One region of the Halomonas sp. AOP7-E1-9 genome, then DNA from elsewhere that is predicted to be linked to it. Evidence: predicted binding sites of a transcription regulator. Region 1 holds the regulator's gene; the other holds the start of a gene.
The links. The regulator PhoB, encoded in region 1, activates phosphate uptake and scavenging genes when phosphate is short. The targets are predictions, from matches to a motif close to TGTCATANNNNTGTCANA.
Positions count from the first base shown of each region.

Region 2: a site for PhoB is predicted at 3,575-3,592, ahead of ugpB (sn-glycerol-3-phosphate ABC transporter substrate-binding protein UgpB). Genes of this name have one in related genera too.

Region 1 is NZ_JBQSVC010000004.1:75,256-84,969, forward strand. Features, by position in the region: gene pstB (phosphate ABC transporter ATP-binding protein PstB) at 1-79, shown strand, start outside; gene phoU (phosphate signaling complex protein PhoU) at 124-849, shown strand; gene cysZ (sulfate transporter CysZ) at 926-1,666, shown strand; gene ACT3R4_RS03870 (hypothetical protein) at 1,749-2,081, opposite strand; gene ACT3R4_RS03875 (hypothetical protein) at 2,747-3,127, opposite strand; gene phoR (phosphate regulon sensor histidine kinase PhoR) at 3,433-4,728, opposite strand; gene phoB (phosphate regulon transcriptional regulator PhoB) at 4,731-5,420, opposite strand; gene ubiA (4-hydroxybenzoate octaprenyltransferase) at 5,551-6,447, opposite strand; gene ACT3R4_RS03895 (chorismate--pyruvate lyase family protein) at 6,483-7,046, opposite strand; gene ACT3R4_RS03900 (NAD(P)/FAD-dependent oxidoreductase) at 7,132-8,325, shown strand; gene ACT3R4_RS03905 (HU family DNA-binding protein) at 8,431-8,703, shown strand; gene ACT3R4_RS03910 (hypothetical protein) at 8,703-9,059, shown strand; gene ACT3R4_RS03915 (hypothetical protein) at 9,163-9,345, shown strand; gene yccS (YccS family putative transporter) at 9,483-9,714, shown strand, end outside.
Region 2 is NZ_JBQSVC010000008.1:82,894-92,607, reverse strand. Features, by position in the region: gene ACT3R4_RS06970 (sn-glycerol-3-phosphate import ATP-binding protein UgpC) at 1-246, opposite strand, end outside; gene ugpE (sn-glycerol-3-phosphate ABC transporter permease UgpE) at 248-1,096, opposite strand; gene ugpA (sn-glycerol-3-phosphate ABC transporter permease UgpA) at 1,115-1,999, opposite strand; gene ugpB (sn-glycerol-3-phosphate ABC transporter substrate-binding protein UgpB) at 2,161-3,489, opposite strand; gene argE (acetylornithine deacetylase) at 3,709-4,881, shown strand; gene ACT3R4_RS06945 (hypothetical protein) at 4,991-5,305, opposite strand; gene ACT3R4_RS06940 (YchJ family protein) at 5,491-5,964, shown strand; gene ACT3R4_RS06935 (type 2 periplasmic-binding domain-containing protein) at 6,001-6,570, shown strand; gene ACT3R4_RS06930 (EAL domain-containing protein) at 6,608-9,714, shown strand, end outside.

The sequences.
Region 1 (9,714 bases):
GTACGGCCCTACCGACCAGGTCTTCACTAATCCGCGTTTACAGCGCACCGAGAACTACATCACCGGCCGCATGACGTAGTCGTCAATCATCAGGCCTAACTAACCCAACATCAGGAGTGCTCAATGGATATTACGAGCGATACCCACAGCCAGCATATCTCGCGCCAGTTCAACCAGGAGCTGGAAGAGCTAAAAACCCACCTGATGGCCATGGGCGGCCTGGTGGAAAAACAGGTGCAGGATGCCGTATTCGCCCTGCTGGAAAACGATACCCGCTTGGCTGAAAAAGTGCGCGATAACGACCGGCAAGTGAACGATCTTCAGCTGCAAATTGATGAAGAGTGCACCCGTGTATTGGCACGCCGCCAGCCTGCAGCATCAGACTTACGCCTGGTGCTTGCCGTTATTCGTGCCACTTCAGATCTTGAGCGTATCGGCGATGAAGCCAGCAAGATTGCGCGTAATGCAATCCTGCTCAGCGAAAACACCAGCACGGTTCGTGGCTTAATTGAAGTTCGCCATATCAGTGAGCATGTACGTAAAATGCTGCGCGATGCGCTGACAGCCTTTGCCCGTTTCGATACCGACTTGGCGATGAAGGTAGTGCGTGAAGATGAGTCGGTCGATGATGAGTACGGCAGTGCCATGCGCTCATTGATGACCTTCATGATGGAGGATTCGCGCTCAATTAGTTCAATACTCAGCATTATGTGGGTGCTGCGCGCGCTGGAACGCGTCGGCGACCATGCCGACAACCTGGCAGAGTACGTTGTGTATCTCGTGAAGGGGCTCGATATTCGACATAGCGACCTGGACACCGTCGACCAGAAGGTAACGAAAAAGCCTTGACCCATGAGGCATTTCCTCTTGCAATACGTCTGGGCGGACACCCGCCTGGACGTTTGTATTGATGAGGACTGCTTGAATGTTGGATGCAATAACAGCGCTTAGCCGAGGTACGCGGCTGGTCTATCAAAAAGGCCTGCGGCGTTATATTTTTCTTCCTATCCTCGTCAATATTATTGTTTATGCCGCCATGTTCAGCTTTGTGATTACGCGCTTTTCAGGCTGGATTGACCACTGGATGACATTAGTACCTGCTTGGCTGGATTGGCTCTCCTGGCTGATCTGGCCGCTGTTTGTGGTTAGCCTTATTGTCATTGTATTCTTCACCTTTACCCTGATCACAAGCTTTATTGCGGCGCCTTTTTACGGCTTTTTAGCGGCTAAAGTGGAAATTCAAGAAACAGGCCGTATACCGCTGGATGATCGCGGGCTGACCAAAACGGCGCTTGATGCGCTAGGCCGAGAGCTGGTCAAACTCGCGTATATCGCCCCACGCGCCATTGCCCTCTTTATCATCAGCTGGATTCCAGGGCTCAACCTCTTTGCGCCGATTCTATGGGGGCTGTTCTCCGCATGGGTAATGGCCATTACCTATCTGGACTATCCTATGGATAATAATAAAGTCTCGTTCAAGGATATGCGTCAACGGCTTTCCAGGCGCTGGTGGCAAAGCCTCAGCTACGGCGGGCTCGTGACTCTGGTTACCTGGATACCGCTTGCCAATCTTTTTCTGATTCCGGGGGCCGTAGCGGGAGCCGTACTCATGTGGGACCAATATTATCGTACGGCAAATGAGCTTACGATCCAGCGGCCCTCATAACACCTGAAAAGCCATGCTTTTTTCTACGCTTTTAGACGCGAAACCCCGCTTTAACGGGGTTTTTAATGCTTTCAGTAGTGGTTTACCAGTCCAGGCTATCGCCTTCTTTGTGATTTAACTCGGTCGATTCGAACGAATGGGTGTTACGACGCTGGGTGCCATCCTGATCCCGCTGCAGCTGGCTTGACGGTGCATAGTTGCCGTTCATATGATCACGCTGACTATGGTTAAGCTCACTGGGTGAGTAGTGAGGACTAGACGTGCTAGTGGATTGCGGCATGTCGATGACATCGCTGCCGACTGCACGATCTTTAGTACGCTCAATAGAGCTTTGGGCAAAAGCTAGCGGGCTTGCAATCAAACCGATAGAAATACCTAAAATACCTACCGTTTTTAAAACTGCTTTAAATGACATAACGCTCTCCTGATGTGGGGTGCCGCTCACCTGTCTTGGCTATTATCACACTAACGTAAATACCATTGCACTGAAGGGTGAGAAGCGATCAGTGCCTTTGACTGCAAGATTATGGTCCAAGTGCCCAAACATCCCAAATTCATGAAATGCTGAATGATTAAAAATATTTTTAAACACGACCACACAAATAAAGCTATCCAAGTAAATAACAAGCTAACATTTTTTTAGTGTTGGCACAGCACCATGGTGAACAAGCTAAAAAGCTCGTTATCAACCTTTGTGTTTAAAAAGCATGAAAGGGGTCATCACGCCGTGGGACAAGAGAATCGTGAAAAAACTATTTGAGCGAGGGTAATGTTAAAAAAACGTAGATAGGAAAGGTTCAGTTTTAAAACCAGCCAAACACGACGGCTCATCAAGGGCTACATAACAAGATTAGGCCCTGCCATGGCAGGGCCCTAACCTCGCATCTATGGACAATATCTAGCGCTAGCTTCCACTCCTTTTGCGGGACTCCAACCTTGGAATTTACCCTGACTAACGCTCTGATTGTCGCTTGATTCAATCCATGAATCGGTGAGCATCCATGCGATGGGACATCCTTATCCCGTGCTCGTTCCTAAACTGTAGTACAAATTTTTAGCGCTGAGTGTTTAAACCGCTGGTCACTGATCTTGACCAGTGGTCACAGAGCTATTTTGCTCAGGCAGGTCGCTCGGCTCAAATGACGTATCGCCGCCACCTGTTACGCCCGTTGGACCGCCATCCATCGACTCATTATGAGTTTTATGTTGAGAAGAACCTGCACCGGGGCGAGTAGTATCGCCTGCGCTTTCACCGTTCATATCTGAGAGCTCGTCTGCATCATAGGTAGATGCATCACCACCTGCACCTGTACCAGATGATTGCGGCTGCACGGGTTCTTCATCAGCAGTAATATCGTGGCTCGGGTCTACTGGTTCTTGGGCAAAAGCGAAGGGGCTTGCCAGTAAACCGAATGTTACACCTAAAATCCCAGCTTTCTTGAGTAGTTCCTTGGACATCATGTTCCTTCTCCTCGATCGCTGTTGATACCGCTTACCTTAAGGAAGTGCCTTCCTGGCGTACCATTTCCTGCGGTAATCTTCCTTGCCCAACTTAATGCAGATGTGATGCCAAAAAACAAAAATAAAAAAATATTTATTATTAATAAACAACTTAAAACAAATCCCGCGTGCCAATCATGCTCGCTGATCGTGTATAAGGGACCACCATAACTGACTAAAAATGACACATGAGCAGACTTGAACCATAGATGGCTTGTCCATATGGCACGCTTGGATAAAGGTTATACAGAAGACCAGGAAGGAGGCTAGGAGGTAGCAGCCAGCCGAGTGGCGGGGAAAGTACAGCGAAATAGCGAACCTTCGCCAGGGTGCGATTCAACCTGAAGCTGAGCATCATGGCGCAGCAGGATATGCTTAACGATGGCAAGACCAAGCCCAGTACCGCCTGTCGCGGTACTCCGGCCTTTATCAACCCGATAAAAGCGCTCCGTTAGCCTGGGGAGGTGGACAGGATCGATGCCCTCTCCATCATCTTCTACTTCTATGCATGCGCTTCCATCTTCCATGGGCGCCCAGCGCAGTATAATTTGGCTACCCTCTGGGGTATATCGCACCGCATTGAAAGCCAGGTTAGAAATGGCGCTACGTATTTCCTGCTCGCTCCCTATGAGCTGGGCGTCACTTTCAATAGCAACACGGACAACATGCTTACGGTGCGATAGCGCCAATGCATCCTGGCAGACGCTATTAAGCAATTGCTCAACCGACAGCGCCTGATGATCTTGCCCGCCTTGATCAATTTCCAAGCGTGACAAAAGCAGCAGGTCGTTAACCAGATTTTGCATGCGCTGCGTCTGGTCCTGCATTTGCTCGATCCCCCTGCCCAAGCGAGGCGGAAGCTGCTCAGCCAAGTCACCATAGGTTTCGAGGTAGCCAGAAAGAACGGTTAGCGGCGTACGCAGCTCATGGGAGACGTTGGCCACGAAGTCTCTGCGCATCTGCTCAAGGCGGTGCAAACGAGTGATATCCCGCGCCATCACCAGGCGCTCATCGTCGCCATACAAGGTAATTTGGTATTGCAGAATGCTGCGCTCATCAATGGGTGAGGTCAGCGTAAGCGGTTCGCTGTAATCGCGGGCGTTGAAGTAGCTGATAAAGCGTGGGTCACGCAACAAATTGGTAATGTGCTGGCCACGATCGTGCGCGGTTTGTAGGCCCAGCATATCCGTCGCTGCACTGTTCCACCACTCCAAATCACCGTGGCGGTCGAGCATTACCACGCTGTCGCGCATGGCCTCTGAGGATTCCTGGATACGCGCAAGCGTAGACCGCAATCGACCTTGTGTAATGCGCTGGCTTTTTTGGTAGCGGTAAAGACGATCAAGCAAATCCCCCCACATGCCACCCGCAGCCGGGGGCTCGTTATGAGGGTTAAGGGTTAACCATTGAAAGAGGACGCGCAGTTGGCGTAAATGGTAAAAAAGACAAACGGCCAACCCGGCTGCCAAGCCAAGGCCCGCTGAGCCTAGCAGCCACCCCAGGCAAACACCTATGGTCGCTAACCAGGCAATACGCCAAAGCTCACGGCTCCATAGGCGCACTGTTACACCCGGGCTGAGAAACGATAACCGGTACCCCGTACCGTCTGAATCAGGTTTTGATGCACATCGCCTAACGCCTTACGCAAGCGCCGAATATGTACATCCACTGTGCGTTCTTCAACATACACATTGCCGCCCCATACCTGGTCCAGCAGTTGGCTGCGCGTATAGGCTCGCTCCTGGTGGGTCATAAAGAACTGCAGCAGGCGATATTCAGTGGGCCCCATTTCCAACGCCTTGCCATGCGCACTAACACGGTGGCTGACGGGGTCGAGTAGAAGGCCGTTAATTTCGATGGGGTCTTCTACGCCACGCGGAGTGGTGCGTCGCAATACGGCTTTCAAGCGCGCGACCAACTCACGGGGCGAGAAGGGTTTGGTGATATAGTCGTCCGCGCCCGCCTCAAGGCCTTGAATCTTATTGTCTTCCTCACCCTTGGCGGTGAGCATAATAATCGGCATTTCGGCGGTGGCTTCTTCACGCTTAAGGCGTCGCGCCAACTCAATACCACTGGTACCTGGCATCATCCAATCCAGAAGCAGTAAGTCAGGCTGATGGTCAACGACTAACGCGTGGGCATCCTGGGCGTTATCCGCTTCAAGCACGCGATAGTCAGCCATTTCCAGCGCCACTGCGATCATTTCGCGAATAGGTGCTTCATCATCGACAATCAAAACGGTCTTGGCGGTCATTCCAGGGCCTCACGGTGCTCAATGAAAGGTAATTCAATGACATCTCAGTGACAATAACACCATGACTTGATGACACTTATATGACAATAGCCAATAACAAGAACGAATGACAGGCGCTAATCACGCTTTGCTAGAGCGGCCCGGCCACTGGCCACCAACTTAGCGCAATGCCGGCAAAAACCAGCAGCCCTGACCAGTAATTATTCAAAAAAGCCTGAAAACACGGGTCGCGTTCACGATGCCGAATCAGGCGCTGTTGATGAATAAAGGTGGCCGCCATACCGGCAAGGCCCAGCCAGAAAAAACCACCCAGCCCCATACGAACACCCACAAAGGCTAACAGCACCAACGTCGCCAGTTGCAGTAACCCAATCATCAAGCGGTCTGCACTGCCAAACAGCACCGCCGTTGATTTAATACCAATTTTTAGGTCATCGTCACGGTCGACCATGGCGTATTGGGTATCGTAAGCAACCGTCCACAGTACGTTCGCAAAAAACAGCAACCAGGCTTCCACAGGTACATATCCCAGCACCGCCCCAAACGCCATGGGGATTGCCCACGAAAAAGCCGCCCCCAGCACCACCTGAGGAAGATGGGTGTAACGCTTCATAAAGGGGTAGATAAACGCCAGGACCACGCCACCAATCGACAGCAGCACCGTAAACCAGTTGGTCAGCAGCACTAACACAAACGCAACAGTGACCAGCCCAATAAACAGCAGTTTGGCTTCGGTTTCACTGATTCGCCCCGTCGCCAGTGGACGATGTTTCGTGCGCTTAACGTGGCCATCAACATGGCGGTCAGCGTAATCATTCACAACGCAGCCAGCAGCGCGCATAACATAAACACCTGCCACAAAAATAAGCAGCACGTTGCGACCAGGCACCCCGTTTGTAGCCACCCAAAGCGCCCATAAGGTAGGCCACATCAATAGCCAGGTACCAATGGGGCGGTCCAGGCGCATTAAGTGTAAAAAATCAGCGACTCGCGCCCATCCGACTGGCCGCAACAAAGAACGATCCATGCCTACCTCACGTAAAGAAGAGATGCCGAGCAAGCCTACCGCGAAGACAAACGAAGGTCATCTGCCATGGTGGATAAAAAGTACTCTTGTACAAGTAGCGATAACCCACCATGTTGAAACACTGAGCGCCGCCCCCAACGACTTTTCACGCCAGCAACCTGAGGGAAGGCAAAGCGTGGCGCACCGCTCGTAGCTTCAAGAGGGCCGCGTACTAAATCTGGCTGGCGAAACAGCCAACTGCCCAGCGCGCGCTCACCAAGTTGCTCCAATCGCTGGCCTTTTAGCTGTGTTAAGGGGGCAACCGAACGTGCGACCACCCAAGGGTTATCACCCACGCACAGGGCGACCTCCCTTAACCAGGCATAGCGACGAAGCTCAATCCCCAACGCCTGCGCTTCATCATGCAGAGGCACGCCGGCGCCTTGGCGCAGCAGGCGAACACGGAATGGTTGCCCTGCGCCTGCCGCTTGCAAGCGAGCCGTTAGTGAATCCGTAGACGCAACCCACTCCCACCAGGCAGCGCTCATGGCGGGGCGTAACGCAGCCACGGGCTGCCAAACAGGAAAGGCATGCGTTTGCCGAAAAGAGGACGTCACCACCAGATACTCCTGGGCAAAAAACAGAGAAGCTAGTGTAACATGGTGGTCTTAAAAGCTTTTACGACACCGATTATTTGGGGATGGCATGCCTGCATCACATCCGGTTAGCAACCCGACTGGCCACGCTGAGTTGATCATCATTGGCACCGGCATGGCAGGCATTGGGCTTGCCCGTGCGCTACGCCGCCAAGGCGATAAGCGCTCGATTATTTTGGTGAGCGCAGACAGCGGCGAGGACTACAGCAAGCCGCTGTTATCTACCGGCTTTGCAAAACGCCTCTCGCCCCACCAGTTGGCCAGGCATTCAGCCGCGGTACTGGCCGATGAGCTGGATGCCCATGTGCTTACCCATACGTCAGTAGAACACGTGACACCAGACACGCACACTATACAGCTTAGTGACGGGCAAACACTTGCCTACGATACGCTGGTGCTGGCGACCGGTGCTGAATCCCGAGTGCCTTTTGCCATTCCAGAAAGCGTTGCTCGCTACTGCTTTACCATTAACGATCTCAACGACTATCGCCTGTTCCATCACGCGCTGAACGATCGCCCCGCGCGCATTGCCGTTATCGGCGCAGGATTAGTCGGCTGTGAATTTGCCAATGACCTGCAGGCAGGTGGCCATCAAGTCACCCTGATTGCTCCAGAGGCCACGCCGTTACCCAGGCTATTACCAGAACCACTGGGGTTTGCGCTGAGTGATGCCTTTCAGGAAGCCGGTATAAAGCTTGCGCTTCACCGCACGATTAAAGAGTTAACCCCAAATAATGACAGCACGGTTCGGCTAACGCTTAGCAACGATGACATCGTCAACGCCGATGTTATTTTACTGGCAACCGGCCTTACGCCAAGAACCGCGCTGGCAAAGGCCGCCGGGCTTGCCGTTTCACCACAAGGTATTCAGGTAGACCGGTATCTGCGCACTTCGCACCCGCATATTTATGCCTTGGGCGATGTTGCTTGCATAGAAGGCCTCAATGCCATGTACGTCCAGCCATTACAAGCCAGTGCCAAAGCACTCTCGGCAACGCTTGCCGGCTCACCAACGCAGGTCAGCTTTGGCGCCTGGCCCATCATTGTGAAAACGCCGCTATTGCCCGTAGTGGCCTATCCGCCTTCGGCGATACCCGAACACTGGCGAATTGAGGGCGAAGGGGGTGATATGACGGCGCTTGCCGAAGATAAAGACGGGAATTTAGTCGGTTTTGCGTTGACAGGCGGCTGCGTGAGACGGAAAGTGGAGCTTTCCCGAGCAGCTCCCACACTGCTGGGCTGATTTTTATCGCGTTCACGTCTAGGCTGGATAAGCTAGCTTGGCCTAGTGAGTGCTTTTAACAACACCACGATGCTTTACGCTTACTTTTAATGAGGGGAATTTCCTATGCGCAAACCTGAACTCGCCGCTGCCATCGCTGAGGGTGCCGACCTATCCAAAGACAAAGCAGGCCAAGTCCTGAATGTTATTCTGGATGAAATCACCAACAGCGTTGCAAAAGGCGAAGATGTGGCATTGATTGGTTTTGGTACCTTTACCGTACGTGAGCGTGCAGCACGTACCGGCAAAAACCCGCAAACGGGTGCTCCTTTACAAATTCCGGCCAGCAAAAATGTTGCCTTTAAGCCGGGTAAAGCGCTTAAGGACGCCGTTTCCTAATGAAACTCAAGCTGACGCTGTGGCTATTGAGCCTAATGCTCAAGCGTGCCCTGCGCCGCAAGCCGCGCTTTCGTGAACAGCTTGAAAGGATGCGCCACCTGGACTGGGGCATTGCGACGGAAGACTTGAGCATTGCTCGCTACTACCGGATGACCCCCAAAGGGGTCTCTTCAGGTAAAGGCCTGCCAGTCGATTTGGATCTTGAATTGCGCTTTCGCGATCAGGAAGCCGCATTACGTATCCTTAGAAAGCCAACGCAGCAAGCTTTCCTCGATGGAATGCTCAACGGCGAGGTACGCCTTGTCGGTGACTCCACCGATATGAACAAGCTGCAAAAACTGCTGAAGTATTTGTAACGCTTCTTCCAGCGGTTCTACCCGCCACCCGTAGGTGGCGGGTTCCTACGCGTTTCACCTGCCCTCCTCCCACCATAATGTTGGCACAGCGCCAGGGGCAAACGTGATCGTAACGGCCGGACGTACCTACAAGCGTGACTGGCTGCACCGTTTGGAGCTCAAGACCGTACTAAATCACCGCCTTCCTGATTACGCTAGGCAACTCAATAACACGGCGCCTTCTGGTATTACGCGCAATTTTGAAAATATCGGGGGCAGCGCTCATTGGGTTGCTCAATGGCGATAATATAGGCAAGCGTGTGGTCGAATGGTAGGGGCTTATCTGCTCCAAAAACGCATAACGTGATAACCCCAAAACCATAGCAACGAACCAGCCCCATGGCTTATACTAAAGTCTAACAACGACTGACAATAAGAGCGTCTATGCCTATTTCACTGCCGCTTCGGCGTCTTTGGACACTTGATAAGTTTGCCTATAGCCTGCGCGTTTTTATCGCATTCAGCGCAGCCCTGCTATTTAGCCTTTATCTTGGCGACATCGCCCTGGTAATACCGCTGTTTCTGGGCATTATCGCCTGCGCGCTCTCCGAAACCGATGACAGCTGGCAAGGCCGCTTACAGGCGCTGCTGGTAACCCTGGTATGTTTTACCTCAG
Region 2 (9,714 bases), on a different contig from region 1:
GAATACCATGGCGATATCGCGCTCGGCGGGTTCGAGACTGTTGACCACCCGATCACCAATCTTGAGCGTGCCGTCGGTAATCGTTTCAAGCCCGGCCACCATGCGTAATAGCGTGGATTTACCGCAGCCTGAAGGGCCTACCAGCACCACAAACTCACCGTCTTCAATCGCCAGGTCAATGCCTTTAACGGCATGGACGTCGCCTGCGTAGGTTTTTCTAAGCCCTTCCAAGGTAATACTGGCCATCTTATTTCTCCGTCTCGGTCAGGCCTTTCACGAACAGTTTCTGCATAAACAGCACCACTAATACCGGCGGCAGCATGGCAAGCGTGACGGTCGCCATAATGAGGTTCCAGGCGGGTACGCGGTCGGACGAGGCCATCAGGCGCTTGATGCCCAGCACGATGGTGTAGAAGTCTTCGTCGGTGGTGACCAGCAGTGGCCACAGGTACTGCACCCAGCCGTAAATAAACATGATCACAAAGAGAGCGGCGATATTGGTGATCGATACCGGCAGCAATATGTCCTTGAAGAACTTCATCGGCCCGGCGCCATCCACTCGGCTGGCCTCCATCAGCTCTTCCGGCACGGTCATGAAGAACTGGCGGAATAGGAAGGTCGCGGTAGCAGAGGCAATCAGTGGCAGGGTTAAGCCCGCATAGGAGTTCAGCATGCCGAGATCTGCCACAACGGCGTAGGTGGGGATGATGCGCACTTCGACCGGCAGCATCAGCGTGATAAAAATGATCCAGAACGCCAGCATGCGAAACGGAAAGCGGAAATAGACAATCGCAAAAGCGGAAAGAATCGAAATAGCGATCTTACCGATCGCAATCGTCAGTGCCATGATCAGCGAGTTACCCAGCATCAGCCAGACCGGCGGCGTGCCGCCTACCTGCCAACCGGAACTGAGCATCTGCCGGTAGGATGCAAACATGTTGTCGCCGGGAAGCAGCGGCAACACCCCACGCACGAAGGCGCTGGATTCGTGGGTCGAGGCGATAAAGGCCACATACACCGGGAACGCCACCACCAATACGCCTGCAATGAGCACCAGGTGGGTCAGAATATTTAGAAAGGGTCTGTTTTCAACCATGTTTACTTCCTTAACGCACTAGTAGTTGACCCGGCGTTCCACGTATCGGAACTGGATAAACGTCAAGATAATCACGATGCCCATCAGCATGACCGACTGGGCGGATGAGGAGCCTATATTCAGCCCCGCTACGCCATCGGTGTAGACCTTGTAGACCAATGTCATGGTGGCTTGGCCAGGCCCGCCAGCGGTGGTGGCATCGATCACCCCGAAGGTGTCGAACATCACGTAGTTGATGTTGATGATCAGCAGGAAGAAAGTGGTGGGCGATAGCAGCGGGAGCACGATGGTCCAAAAGCGCTTAAAGGGGCCCGCGCCATCAATGGCCGCTGCCTCCATGAGCGACTGCGGAACAGATTGCAGCCCTGCCAGGAAAAACAGGAAGTTATAGGAGATCTGCTTCCAAGCGGCGGCAATGGTGATCAAAATCATGGCTTGAGAGCCCGAAACGCGGTGATTCCAGCTGATACCGAACCAGTCGAGCAGATGCGGCAGAAGACCGATGGTGGGGTTGAACAGAAACCACCACAACACACCCGCTACTACCGGAGCAACAGCGTAAGGCCATACCAGAAGCGTGGTATAGAACTTGGCGCTCTTCAGCACACGGTTGACGCAAACGGCCAGTAAAAGCGCCAGGCTCATGGAAAGTACCGTCACTGAGACGGAAAAAATCGCGGTGCGCCCCAGTGCGTTCAGGTAGCTGGGGTCGGCCAGAACGCGTGCATAGTTCTCCAGACCGACAAACGTTGTTTTAAAGCCGAACGCATCGGTGCGCTCGAAACTCGATTTAACCGCCTGGCTTGCCGGCCAGATAAAAAACACCAGCGTAATCGCCAACTGCGGCGCTAACAGTAGGAAAGGGAGCCACCGGTTTTGATAGGTGGAACGTTTGGTCTGCATGACACATCCTGTCGTACGGGCGTTGGTGCGGCTGGCCGCTGTGCTCAGCTGCCAGGAAGTAAGCCATCCCATAGGCCCCGGTGACTTGGGCGTATGGGATGGCTCCTATAACAAACCCCGGCTATAAAAGCCGGGGTTTGTTGACAAGTAACGAGAAGCGCTTAGTTATTGGCTGCCTCAAAGTCGCGAAGAATCTGATTGCCGCGGCTTGCCGCATCATCCAGCGCTTGCTGACCGCTCTTGTCGCCGGCTAGTACGGCCTGGAACTCTTCGTCCAGAACCATGCGCACTTGGGGGTAGTTGCCAAAGCGCAGGCCTTTGGAGTTCTCTGTCGGCTCGTTTAAGTTGATCTGCTCGATGGCGATATCCGCGCCTGGGTTTTCGTCGTAGTAACCCTGCTCTTGGCTCAGCTCGTAAGCGGCAGTGGTAATCGGCAGGTAGCCGGTGCCCTGGTGCCACTCGGCCTGAATTTCAGGCAAGGAGAGGTACTCAAGGAATTCAGCAACGCCGGTGTACTCGTCGTCTTCATGGCCGGAAAGCACCCACAGAGTCGCGCCGCCGATGATTGAGTTTTGCGGTGCACCGTCTACGTCGTCGTAGTAGGGCAGCATGCCAAAGCCTACGTCGAAGTCGGAGTTAGCCAACACATCGGCGCGTGATGCTGACGAGTTCATGTACATCGCGCAGTCGCTGGAATAGAACGAGGGCGCCGCGTCCGGGCCGTTTGCTGGGCCTGCGTAGCTATAGACGCCGCTATCCGACCACTCTTTCAACTGATCCCAAAAGCGCGCCTGTACGTCGCCGTTAAAGGCAAACTCGGTGTCCAGACCGCCGAAGCCGTTCTCCTGGGTGCCGATGGACTGATTGTGCAGCGCTGAGAAGTTCTCAAGGCCGACCCAGTTGGCCGCATAGGCCATGGTGAAACCGCAAGAGGCCGCGCCTTCATCGACGATTTGCTGACCCATCTCGCCCATCTCAGCCCACGTAGTAGGCGGTGATTCAGGGTCGAGGCCAGCCGCTTCAAAAATGGCTTTGTTGTAGTAAAGAATCGGTGTGGACGAGTTGAACGGCATGGAGAGCATGTTGCCGTTGGTGTCGGTGTAGTAACCGGTTACCACAGGCAGATAATCAGCCGGGTCAAAGGTGTTGCCGTGCTCTTCCATCAGCTCAAACACCGGATAGATAGCGCCTTGGGCGGCCATCATGGTGCCGGTGCCCACTTCGTAAATTTGTACGATGTGAGGCTGCTCGCCTGCACGGAAAGCGGCAATGGTGTTAACCATGGTTTGTTCGTATTCACCCCGATAGGAGGGCGTAACACGGTACTCATCCTGGGTGGCATTGAAGTCTTCGGCAAGCGCGCTCAAGCGCTCGCCCAGCTCGCCGCCCATGGAGTGCCACCAGGTGATCTCGGTAGCGGCGTGGGCGGAAACACTCAGCGTAGCCGCGGTGATGCCAGTAGATAACGCGCGTAACATAAAACGAGACATGTGAGCTCCTTTTGGGCCTGGCGCGAGCCAGGTGGCACAATGCGTTTTTTAAGATTTGTGGGTGCACTGAACAATAATGAGTGTAGATGACATTTTGATGAATGCTAACTGGACCAAGGTTTTATAAAAGCTTTGGGTTTTATCCAAGGGCATTGGTAGTAGGCGCTCTGCGAGGGCGATGATAGGGTTGAGACAATGTGCATAACTAATGAGAGTCGTATGAGTGACGCAATAGCGCTATTAACCAAACTGGTCTCTTTCGATACTACCTCCCGTGGCTCTAACCTGGCGCTGATCGAATTTGTCGAAGCTTATCTTGAAGAGTACGGCGTCGCCTCCGAACGGGTGATGAGCCCCTGCGGCACCAAGGCGAACTTGATTGCCCGTATAGGCCCTGATGCGCCGGGTGGGGTGATGCTCTCCGGCCATACCGATGTGGTGCCGGTGGAAGGCCAGCCCTGGTCGACAGATCCTTTCGCCCTGCATGACGGCCAGGACGGTAAGCTTTACGGCCGTGGCACCTGTGATATGAAAGGCTTCATTGCCTGCGCTCTTGCCATGGTGCCCACGTGGGTGAAAACGCCTTTGCAGCAGCCGATCTATTTTGGTTTTTCCTATGACGAGGAGGTTGGCTGTGTCGGTGCGCCTGCGCTGATCAAACGGTTCTACGAGCACTACTCAACCACCGCGCACGTCATTGTCGGTGAGCCGACCAGCATGCAGCCCGTCGTGGCCCAGAAGGGCGCCACCAATCTGCGCACCACCGTCGTAGGGCGCGAAGCGCACAGCAGTCAGGTGAACCAGGGCACTTCGGCCATTCATGTGGCAGCGCGACTGGTCACCTTCATAGAAGACACCATGGCGGCGTTGGTGGAGGAGGGCAAAGTGGATGAGGCTTTCAACGTACCCCACACCAGCCTCCACGTAGGCAAGATCAAGGGCGGTACGGCGATCAATATCATGGCGCGTGAGTGCCAGTTCGAGTGGGAAATACGCCACCTGCCCACCGAGACGTTTGATGAGGTGTTTGCGCGTTTTGAAGCGTATGCCGATACGTTAAGTGCCGAGCTAAGGGCGCGTGGCAAGGACGTCCAGATTACGACCGAGCCGCTGAATGTAACGGTGCCAGGCCTTGCCGACCGAGATAACCACGCTGTACTGCGCTTGGCCAAGGATCACCTGCCAAGTGAGTGCTGCAACCACGCAGTGGCCTACGCCACCGAGGCGGGACAATATCAAGGCCAAGGGTTACAAACGATTATTCTGGGTCCGGGCAGTATCGCTCAAGCGCATCAGCCGGATGAATATATTGAGAAAAGCGAACTTGAGGCGTGCCTGACGTTTATGGACCGTTTGGGAGACGCGCTACACCAACCCTATCGCGCTGATTAGACAAGCACTTGAAAACGTCGTGGGGAAAGGTATCTGAGAACGTGTTTGAAAACGATGTGAATGGACGTATTTCAACCCACCCGCTCAACGGGTGGGAGCCTCCTCCACGTTAATGATGCTGGTGGTTCTGTTCGAAAAGCTCGGCTTTGGCATTGCGCATCACATCTTCACACGCTTGCTGATGCGCCAACTGGGTTAACAGCTGCTGGGTCACTTCAAACCCTTTGCCCAGGCAGGTATCCATTTCCTCCTGGCTGACCTGAGGAGAAACATGACAATTAACCTTCAGCGTCCGACCAACACCGTCCAAACGGTCGGCTATCGCCCGCAGTCGCCAGGCGACTCGCTCTTTCCAGTTGGCTGATTCTTCTGCGCCCTCGTTTACGCTAAACGTGCACTGCCATTCGGGTTTATAAACCTTCATGAGAACCTCCGCTGCATTTGGAAAGAATCTTGGGTCGTGTTTCGTACTCCGTAAGTCAAAAAAATCTTGCTCAGCCACTATACGCTTAACATGGGGCCAAAATCGAACGAAAACATGGGCCATGTGTAGGACGGTTTTAAGGATTATCGGTTAGGCTTAAGTGACCGTGATATATGAGCCTTTCTATGATGTCTCTAATTGAAAAAAGTTGCCCTTGCGGTACAGGATTGTCGACTGACGTATGCTGTGGCCGTTACCACGATGGCGCGCCAGCCCCTACCCCGGAAGCGCTAATGCGCTCTCGCTACAGTGCCTTTGCGCTGAATCTATGCGACTACGTGCTTGCCACTTGGCACGTGAGCACTCGCCCGGAAGCGCTATCACCGGACCTTAACACCGAGTGGAAAGCTCTCACCATTGTTAAAGCAGCATCCGAAGAGACGCCCCCTGATGCTGATAAAGGTTATGTTCATTTTCGCGCTTATTTCAAAGAGCGTGGCCGCTGGCACATGCTTGAAGAAAACTCGCGTTTCGTGTTTGAGCAGAGCCGGTGGTGGTACGTGGATGGTACGCCTGAGGTCGTGCGTCTCAAGCCGCAGCGTAACGATCCCTGCTTTTGTGGTAGCGGCCGAAAATTAAAGCTATGTTGCAAAGAGTAGCTATGCGTTAACTAATAAAAACGAGGGGTTGATGTCATGGCATATAGTGGCAGGGGACTCGCTCGTTATTGCATCACATTAGGGTTTGTCAGTGGGTTGTTATTGTGGGGAACGACGTTCGCGTTTGCTGAAAATCGGTACCCGGATAGAGAAATTACCGTTGTCATTCCCTTTGGTTTAGGAGGGGCGACCGATGTGCTGTTTCGGGATATTTTTGACACGGCACAAATTTATCTAGACCAGCCTGTGCTTGTGGTTAATATGCCCGGTCGTGAAGCCATGCGGGGCGCTCAGTATGTCAAAAATGCCTCGCCCGATGGTTATACGTTGCTCGGCAGTCATCAAACAATTGATCTTTCGTACCTGGCGGGGCTCGCTTCGTTTTCCCATGCAGACTTTGCGCCTACGGGAACACCGCCGGGAGAACTTGCCGTTTTGAACGATGCGTTAGCTTACGCGCTTGCCAGCGAGCCATTACGTCATCGGATTACACATGAGTATGGCTCATTAATTGATTATCGGTCGCTGAGCACTTATCGCGACTATTTGGATGAGCAATTTAATGAGCTGGTATCACTCACAGAACGGGTACACTTTGGACAATGAAAGATATCACTGCCAAGGCCTGATGGGGCGTAGAACCATGCGGATAAATACGCGCCAATTGGCGTTGGAAACCCTGCTACTTATGATATCGGCAACCCTCGTTTGCATGGGAGTCGTTGGGGTAGTGGTCGGTCTCAGTGTGCCGACACGGCCATTTTTTGCAACGCTATTGCCGGATGGAGCACTGGTCACTCTGCTGGTCGGTATTGCGCTACTGGCGACGCTTCAGGGGTGGGGGAAAACAAGAGTTATCAGTGTCTTATCTCTGTTTTTGGTCGTCACTTACACCTTGGTACATAATAGCCTGGAAGGCGGTCGAGGCGACTCATGGCTCAGCAATGGGCCGCGTATCACCAGCTTGTCGGCAGGCTTTTTTTTAATGATTGGGGTGTGTTTTTGGGTGGGGCTTTCTAGCGCATGGCGGCGCTGGTTATGGATAGCCGGTGGGCTAAGCCTGTGGGGGCTTGCCCTTTTTGTGGTTGGAAAACTATGGCTTACGCTAAGCGGTGCATCTCCTCTGTTCTCATCGTCGCCCATGGGTGCATTGGTCATTACCTGCTTTTTAGGTACCGCCATGCTGGCAGCAGGCTTACGGGGTAAACCGCAACGTCTAAATCCAGGCCGGGTGACCGTCGTCGCCTCGCTATGGGGCGTTACGATCAGTTGTTTTATCTGGCTATTGTTAAACGCCTATCAACAAACGTCGCTGCAACAGCAAGCCGCCTATCTATTAGATAACGTTCAACTCAATATCGAGCGAGCAACACAAGACCGCTTGCGATTAATGCAACGAATGGCAGAGCGGCTGAGCGCCATGGGCACAGACTGGGATGTGAACCTGCTGGATAATGACGCACAACACTACCTTCGGGACATCCCCAGTATTAGCGCCATTGCGATAGTTGATCAGCAGCAGTTGACCTGGGAGTGGGGAGTGGGGCGGACGGCTGAAATGGAACGATGGCTACATCAGCAGTTGGAGGAAGAGCAAACACGTGCCTGGATGCAAATTCCGCTCGGTCGTCCAAGGATGTTGATGACGGATACCAGCCGACCCCACGAAGCAATATTTGTTATCCCGGTTCCCGCTAACAATCATTACCTATTCGCCAGTTTTAACCTGGCCACCATGTTGGAAAACGAGTTGCGCCTTGAGGTGGGCCCTTTCCAGGTGAGAGTGAATCGTGATGACATGCCGCTGATGAAGTTACACCCCGCTGGTTTTGCTGCCGACCGTATGGAAACGCCAGAGCTCGCGCTGGCATCACGCTATATCGGCTTGCCCGGCGGCATTAACCTGGCGCTTTATGCCTACCCAGGTAACCAGTACAACTGGCATCAATTGAACCTGCTGTCGTTTGCGGTTGCGTTAGGCAGCTTGCTGCTTAGTGGTTTGTTGGCCTTTAGTCTTGGCGTTGTGAGCGTCAGTGTTTCTCGTGCCCGCGAGCTTGCTCAGACGCGTCAGTCACTGGAAGACCAGCAGGCGATTCAGCACATGATTGCCCAAGAGCAGCCCCTAAAGGAAACGCTGGAAAGTCTGTGTCTTATGTTGGAGCGCGAGTTACCTTCGGCAATCTGTTCTGTCATGTTGGCTAACGATACAGGTACTCACCTGGAATTCATCGCGGGAGACCGGCTGCCCGCCGCCTACCGCAGCGCGATACAACGCATTTTGATCAGCGCGAATAATGGCGCTTGTGGTAGTGCCGCCTACCAGGGGGCAACGGTTATATGCGCTAATATTGCCGAGGATGAGCGCTGGCGGGGCTATCATGGCGTTTCCAAACAGGCCGGGCTTGCCTCCTGTTGGTCGAGCCCTGTCTACGGTGGCGAGGGCCAACTGGTAGGCACTATTGCGGTTTACTACCCAAAGCCCAGCACCCCAGGCAGTGCCGATACGGTGCGAATTGAAAAAGCGGCTGGCTTGATGGCGCTGGCCGTTGAGCGTTTTCAGGTGCGGAGCTCATTGGAGGAGAGCGAACAGCGCTATCGCTCACTGTTTACCCATCATCCTGATGCGGTATTTACCCTGGATGAGGCGGGCTGCTTTGTAACGGCCAATGCCACCTGCGCGTCACTAACCGGTTACTCGGTTGAGGAAATGCTCGGCAAGCCGTTCACCTTTTTTATTGCTGAACAGGATGTGACGCGCGTAGAGGCCTATATCGAAACGGCCCTGCAAGGGGGGATTGACCGATATGAACTCAGTCTGAAAGACCGCGCGGGTCGTTTGCATCAATTGGATATTATTCACCTGCCGATGGTGGTGCATAACACCGTGCAAGGGGTGCATGCCATTGCTCAGGAGGTGACGGCTGCTCGTCAACAGGAGTCTCGCCTGCGTATCCTGGAGCGCAGTGTGGAAGCCAGCGTTAACGGCATTGTGATCGCCGATGCTGGACAGCCTGATTTGCCCATTGTTTATGCCAATAAAGCGTTTACGTTAATAACGGGATATCGCCAGGAGGAAATCCTTGGTAAAAACTGTCGCCTGCTTCAGGGGCCTGGCAGCGACCCGGTGGTTATCCAACGCATTCGTGCTTGTATTAATGAGCAGAAAGACGTCAACGTCACTATCTGCAATTACCGCAAAGATGGCACGCTATTCTGGAATGATCTGTATATAGCACCGGTACGCGACCAGGACGATCAGGTAACGCACTTTGTCGGCGTACAGCAAGATATTTCCGAGCATAAAGCGTACGAGGCGCGTTTGGCTCACAATGCTTCACATGATGACCTGACCCGCCTGCCTAACCGTACATTCTTTGAGGAAATGCTGTTAAAGCAGTTTTCCAGGCTGGGTAAGGATAAAAAGCGCCTGGCCGTGCTGTTTGTGGATCTGGATGATTTCAAGCCCATTAACGACAATTTGGGGCATGCAGTGGGTGATCAGGTGTTGGTCGAAGTTGCCCGTAGGCTTATCAATGCGGTCAGGCCTGAGGATACGGTTGCCCGTATGGGCGGGGATGAGTTCGTTATTCTGCAAACGGCGATTAACGACGAGTCTGACGTTGTTGATTTGGTGGAGCGGTTGCTACCTATGTTGGCGCGCCCTTACCGTATTGAATCCCAAGAGCTTTACCTGACCGCGAGTATCGGTATCGCGATGAGCCAGCCAGATACACTTCAGCCACAAACGCT